3 regions of the Blautia sp. HA9023 genome follow, and region 1 is predicted to be linked to each of the others. Evidence: riboswitches for the same ligand, from Rfam matches in the RefSeq annotation. Region 1 holds a riboswitch; each other region holds the start of a gene.
The links. Region 1 has a riboswitch for cobalamin ahead of AC04Q6_RS07205 (leucine-rich repeat domain-containing protein). Riboswitches for the same ligand answer to the same signal wherever they lie in the genome.

Region 2: linked by a shared signal. The riboswitch ahead of AC04Q6_RS04465 (sirohydrochlorin cobaltochelatase) and the one ahead of AC04Q6_RS07205 (leucine-rich repeat domain-containing protein) in region 1 are both predicted to bind cobalamin.
Region 3: linked by a shared signal. The riboswitch ahead of AC04Q6_RS03865 (leucine-rich repeat domain-containing protein) and the one ahead of AC04Q6_RS07205 (leucine-rich repeat domain-containing protein) in region 1 are both predicted to bind cobalamin.

The regions. Positions count from the first base shown of each region.
Region 1 covers NZ_JBWLUR010000006.1:688,795-691,062, forward strand. Annotated here, with positions in the region: gene AC04Q6_RS07200 (DUF4430 domain-containing protein) at 1-777, opposite strand, end outside; cobalamin riboswitch at 1,097-1,288, shown strand; gene AC04Q6_RS07205 (leucine-rich repeat domain-containing protein) at 1,378-2,205, shown strand.
Region 2 covers NZ_JBWLUR010000006.1:66,185-68,452, reverse strand. Annotated here, with positions in the region: gene AC04Q6_RS04470 (NAD(P)/FAD-dependent oxidoreductase) at 1-419, shown strand, start outside; cobalamin riboswitch at 672-847, shown strand; gene AC04Q6_RS04465 (sirohydrochlorin cobaltochelatase) at 1,004-2,268, shown strand, end outside.
Region 3 covers NZ_JBWLUR010000004.1:41,867-44,134, forward strand. Annotated here, with positions in the region: gene AC04Q6_RS03855 (Ig-like domain-containing protein) at 1-332, shown strand, start outside; gene AC04Q6_RS03860 (DUF4430 domain-containing protein) at 407-940, shown strand; cobalamin riboswitch at 1,035-1,190, shown strand; gene AC04Q6_RS03865 (leucine-rich repeat domain-containing protein) at 1,246-2,100, shown strand.

The sequences.
Region 1 (2,268 bases):
TGAAGTCTTCGGAATCTTGTTTGTAGAATTTAAACTCTTCTCAAGAGCTGCTTTCTTCTCTGCGGCTCTGTCATCCAGAACTTTCTGAAGTTCCTCCGGTGTAAAACATAAACTGTCTTTATCTGCGCATCCCAGCAGCTGCTGGATCATATATTCATTTAATGCTCCTGCTGAGATCTTACTTGTTTCTACTTTCCAGCTTCCGTCCTCACTTTTTGTCATCTGAGCACTTTCGCCGGCTGTTACGGTTGTGGTTTTTCCGTCCGCTTCGGCCAGTTCCACTTCATCCTTAAATACATACACAGCGCCGCTTCCGGACTGTGCGCTTACGGAAAAGACTCCTGTCTCAAAGGTAAGCGTATTTTCATCAAGAGCGATCTCTGCTTTTCCCACAGAATCCGTAAGATCCGCAAAAACCTCTCCCTGATCCGCAGTAAGTTTCAAATTGTTTTTTTCTACGGATTCCGCAGTAAGTTTCGTATTTGCGTTAAGTGAAAGTGTATTGTTTTCTCCGGCTGAAAGCTCCGCTGTGGTTCCGTTCTTCGTCTCAAGAATATCTCCGGCTCTCAATGCCACATTTTTTTCCAGGCCGTAGCCCACACCGTTTCTCTGAATATTGGCCACACCTTTTACGTTCTTTGTCATAAGAACGCTGTCCGATCCTTTATCAAACCATCCTTTCAGATTTCCCACTGCCATCACTCCGCATCCGGCAATGACCAGGATCAGTACTACCATGATCACATTAAACAGCGTCTTTTTCCTCTTACTTTCCATTCTTCCTCCTTTTCTCTGCACAAAAAAAGCAACAAAAAAGGTAACGGAAAATAATCCCTCTTTTCCAAGGGGATTCCGTTACCTGATAGATGTTCCTATGCGCAAACCAATGCTACCTTACATGAAAGAAAAACCGCCCGCCGACTGTACGGCATCGCACTTACATGTACAGGAATCACACCTGTTTGCACGTCTTTCTTTTCTATGAAATTTTATACTGAAATTATAGTTTATTTCCTCTTGTCTGTCAAACGAAAACCCGGAAAACAATTGTATCTGTCCTTTTTCTGTGATATAATAATCAGACACCCAAAAATATTAAATATAGACGTTTTCAAGTTCCGGTTTTTTCCTGCAGAAAACCGGATTAAAAGGGAATAAGGTGAGAATCCTCAACAGACGTGCTACTGTATTTGCTTAGTTTATCCGTGAACCATTGTAATTTATCGTATAAGAAGGGGATAAACGTGACTGCATAAGTCAGGAGATCTGCTTGGAAATACTGCCGGCTATTACACGTATGATAAATGGAGAATTCTTTTTTGACATCGTATCTGCCTGTGATGCGGTGTCTTTTTTTATGTTGAAGGAGACTTTTTTATGTCAGGTACTTATTACAGATCCAGTCGTGTCATTTCCAAAAACAACGCAAGAAACTATCTTTCCTCAAATGTAAAGATCCCTGCGCCAATTGAATATATCGCGTCGGAAGCTTTTCAGAAAAAGACCAAGATCTCCTCTGTCTGTTTTCCGGACACGCTTAAAAATATCGGCGCCAGAACCTTTCAGGGCTGCACTCTTCTGAAAGAAGTATTGCTTCCCACCCAGGTGGAAAATATGGGATCCAACGTATTTTCTCAATGTAATTCCCTGAAAAAAGTCATTCTTCCTCAGGCACTTTCTTCTATCCCGAGAGCCGCCTTTCAGGAGAACCGAAAGCTTGGATGTGTGATCTTTCCCCATGATTCACAGATTTCCCGGATCCGCTCCGAAGCTTTTTCACAGTGTACCTCCCTGGAATCCCTTCAGCTGTCTTCCGCACTTACCCTCATCGAAGACCGTGCTTTTTACCGCTGTAAAAATCTCCGTTCCGTGGATTTCCCGGAAGGTCTGAAACGTATCGGAAAAGAGGCTTTTTATTTTTGTGCCATAGAAGAACTTCATCTTCCCCAGTCCCTGGAATTTTTGGACGAAAGCGCATTTTTTAAGTGTATGAATCTTACTTATGTCTGTCTTCCCACAAATATCCATTATATCGGCAAATGGGTATTCCACGGATGTAACCGTATGAAATATCTGGAGATCCGACACGATCCCGATTTTATCGGGCCATGGATCATCAACCGTGCCTGTACCATCCGGTGTTATAAAGGTTCCAAAGTAGATGAGTATTGTAAGGAATTTGATTTTAAAGTTGAATATTTATGATCAAATGATCAAAAACGGCATTTTTTCACATTTCATTCTGTGAAAAAATGCCGCTTTTATTTT
Region 2 (2,268 bases), 620 kb from region 1:
TCGCAAGACTTTCCAACATGCTTGGCGGTGGTGTTATGGTACAGCGTTTCGGAGATCTGATCCGTGGAAGACGAAGCACAAAAGCACGTATTGAGGAGAGCTTCGTAACACCGACTCTTTCCGCAACACCGGGAGACTTAAGCCTTGTTATGCCGAAGCGTATCCTGGATGGAATCATCGAGATGATCTATGCTCTGGATAAGATCGCACCTGGAACAGCAGATGACGATACTCTGCTTTATGGTGTTGAGGTTAAATTCTACAACATGGAAGTTGAGATCGATGAGAATCTGGAAACCTGCCACAAAGGTCTCTTTGTTATCGGAGACTGCAGCGGTGTGACACATTCTCTTTCCCATGCATCCGCCAGCGGTATCTATGTAGCCAGATACCTTGAGCAGGAGTACTTCAGTAAATAATATGAGCGGCCCTTTTCTGCTGTCACAGTGATGGCGGAAAGGGGCTGCTTTTATGTTGTAGGAAATCACTGTACCATAAATAAAAAACATAAATCATATAAAACCATGCATAATGTGCATGAATATTGAAAGGAGTATGTTGAAAATAACTGACAGATGCAGGGGAAGCACCATGATTCGTCCGACAGCAATCTTGACAATTTTGTGATTTTGTGGTAAAAGAATAAGTAACCAGGTAAAATCGAATATGTACAAATGTTATGGCAATAAGGTTGCGTCCAGTCGGATGTGCAAAAGAGAATCCGGTGAGAATCCGGAACGATACCGTCACTGTGAACGGGGAGCTGTTTTTAAATACCACTGGGAAACCGGGAAGGGAAAGCAGTGTGGAACCAAGTCAGGAGAACTGCCTTATTGTGAGATCCAGGATTCGCGGTCTACGAATCTGTATTCTCAATAACAATACAGAACTTCTTTTTATGTGTATTGCGAGAGAATCGTGTGTGAGCAGGCGGCCGCAGAAAGCAGCCGTTTTTTTGTACATATCAGTATTCTGGAAATACATGAAAAGAGGACGATAAGAAATGAAAAGAAAAACAATGTTAGCTCTGATGCTCGCAGTTTCCATGACATGCTCTATGGGTGCAGCTACAACAGCAATGGCAGCAGATGATTCCGCTACAGAAGAGAGCGCAGATGAGAGTACTGAGGCAGCTGATACCACAGAGGCTTCTGATGAAGACCAGAAAGCAGCTGACAATGTAGCAGCTCTGATCGACAAGATCTATGTTCAGGAGAGAACTGACACAACAGATGAGGACTGCAAGGCAGCTAAAGAAGCATGGGATGCTCTGACAGACGCTCAGAAAGAACTGGTAGAGGGCGAGAACGCTGATCCGGATTACTTCGGACGTGACACAGGAGACGCTTCCAAAGACGATCCACGTAACCAGGATGAGATCGGTGAGAACGAGCTTCTGGTAGTAAGCTTTGGTACTTCCTTCAATGACAGCCGTGCAGAGGATGTCAAAGGAATCGAGGATGCTCTTGCAGAAGCTTATCCGGACTGGTCTGTAAGAAGAGCATTTACAGCACAGATCATCATCAACCATGTAGAGGCAAGAGATGATGAAGTGATCGATAACATGCAGCAGGCTCTTGACCGTGCAGTAGAGAATGGTGTTAAGAATCTGGTTGTACAGCCTACTCATCTGATGCATGGTGCTGAGTACGATGAGATGACAGAAGCGATCAATGGCTATAAAGATAAATTCGAGTCTGTAGCTATCGCAGAGCCAATGCTCGGTGAGGTTGGAGACGATGCAACCGTGATCAACGATGACAAGAAAGCCGTTGCTCAGGCAATCACAGATGAGGCTTGCAAAGAAGCCGGATTTGACAGCATGGATGCAGCAGCTGAGGCTGGCACAGCATTCGTATTCATGGGACATGGAACATCTCATACAGCTAACATTACATACGATCAGATGCAGACACAGATGGAAAACCTTGGATTCAAGAACGCATTCATCGGTACTGTAGAGGGTAAACCGGAAGATACAGCCTGCGACAAGGTTATCGAGAAGGTAAAAGAGGCAGGATACAAGAACGTTGTTCTTCGTCCGCTGATGGTTGTTGCCGGAGACCATGCAAACAACGATATGGCCGGTGATGATGAGGATTCCTGGAAGAGCCAGTTTGTAGCATCCGGAAACTTCGAGAATGTTGATACACAGATCGCAGGTCTTGGACGTATCGAGGCTGTTGAGCAGCTTTATGTAGATCATACAAAAGCAGCTATCGACTCCATCGGAAGCACAGATGAGTCCGCAGATTCTGACGCAGCAGC
Region 3 (2,268 bases), on a different contig from region 1:
CCGGAACCAAAACAGGAACGGCAAAGATCACCGTTACTTTAAAGAGTGGAAAGAAAGCGACTCTGAAAGTAAAAGTCCAGACTGCAAAGGTAAAGACTACGAAGATCAGCGGCCTCAAGAAAAAACTGACCATCAAGAAAGGAAAGAGTGTTACTTTAAAACCAGTGGTCAGCCCGATCACTTCCCAGGAGAAAGTGACCTACCGTTCTTCCAACAAGAAGATTGCAACAGTCAGCTCGAAGGGCGTGGTTAAAGGCCGGAGAAAAGGAACCGTTACCATCACAGTTAAATCTGGAAAGGTGACAAAAAAGATAAAAATTACAGTTAAGTAAACAGAGTAAGGGTGTAAAAGGTATCAAAAATCAAATAGTGTTTTTGGTACCTTTTCATCCGATAGAGGATAATTATGAAGCAACTGAAAAAAATATATTGGAAACGGATCGGGGTAATAGGAATCATCTGTTTTATGCTTTTGTGGAGCTGTCTCCTTACGGGCTGTGGAATCGGGAAAGGGGATTCCGGAAAGCCTGCTGCCTGTACCATTTCGATAGACTGCCAGACGATCCTTGACAATATCGGTGATTTAAAAGAAACCAAAAAAGAATTTGTTCCGGAGAATGGCTGGATACTTCCGGAAATGGAAGTTAAATTTACTACGGGCGATACCGTATTTGACATCTTAAAAAAAATCTGCGGGGAAAAGAACATCCAGCTCTCTTCCAAATACACCCCGTTATATAAAAGCTATTACGTGGAAGGCATCAATCAGCTTTATGAATTTGACTGCGGAAAAAATTCTGGCTGGATGTACAGTGTAAATGGAGAGTTCCCGAATTATGGGGCTTCCAGTTATAAGCCCAAAGATGGGGATAAGATTGAATGGAAGTATACCTGCAATCTTGGAAGTGATGTTGGAAACCCATACAAAGATAAGAAGTAAAGAAATTGTGAAAAATAGTTAAACTGGTATGAGATAAAGACCAGAAACATTGGCGAACATTGACAGAAATAAGGCGTATCGTTATAATTAGAATAACAAAAAAATCGAGCGTGGTTCGGCTGATGGCAGCCGATTTAAGGAAATCCGGTGCGATTCCGGAGCTGCTTTTCCCTGTGTGAAATGTATCGACTGAAAAACGTCTTATGAAAGCATTTTGAGCCAGTATATCCAACACGTCAGGTAAAGAATACAAACATGTAAAAGATATACAGTTTGTATGAGCCGAACGTTGGAAAGGAGATCATATGCGCTCACAGAATGATAAAGCAACATGGAGTATACTGCGATTTAATCATCGTACATTTACGGCACAGCTTGCCAGTATGCAAAGAAACAAACAGGTAGCAGCAATTCCTGAAAAATATATTTATATTGATGATTGCTGTTATAAGGGCAACGGGAAAATAAAAGAGATAATCCTGCCATCCGGCTGCAGAATCATAGGAAAGGAAGCTTTTGCAAGCTGCCAGCTCCGTAAGCCCGTTGTATTCCCACAGACCGTTAAAGAAATCAAAGAGAGTGCTTTTTCGGAAAATCATTCTCTCAGAGAAGTAACATTTCCGGCATCTTTGGAAATTTTGGGAGATTATAGTTATAAAGGATGCACAACCCTTAAAAAGGTAGCATTTGAAACCAGTTCAGAATGCCGCAGGATTCCGGAGTGCTGTTTCCATTCCTGCACGCAGTTAAGTAAAGTGGTATTCCCGGAGCATTTAAAGAGTATAGGAAGAAGAGCTTTTTACCGCTGTAAGGAATTAAAGGAGATCACGCTGCCGGATACACTGGAAGAAATTGGTTTGGAAGCCTTTTACTTCTGTTGCTTTGAAACCATAGTCTTACCAAAAGAAATTAAAAAATTAGATCAGAGGGCCTTTTTCGGATGTAAGAAATTGAAAGAGGTATATATTCCGGAAAATATCATGTATCTTGGAGAGGAAGTCTTTCATGGATGCAATCGGCTGGAATATCTGGAGATACATCATGATCCTGAGCATATTGGCTCAAAAATCGTGAACAAAAACTGCACGATACGTTGCAAAAAGGGAAGCAAAGTGGATTTGTACTGTGAAGAGCAGGGATTAAAGAGGGAGTACATTTAAACGTGTTATCAACAAATAAGACCGAGAAAAGAAACAGACAGCCTGCGGATCAATCCATCATTGATGCTTTTTCCACATGCCATCCATTTTTGAATTTTTTTTATTTTGCTGTAGTACTGTTATTTACTATGTTTAATCAGCATCCCGTCTTTATCTGCATTTCTTATG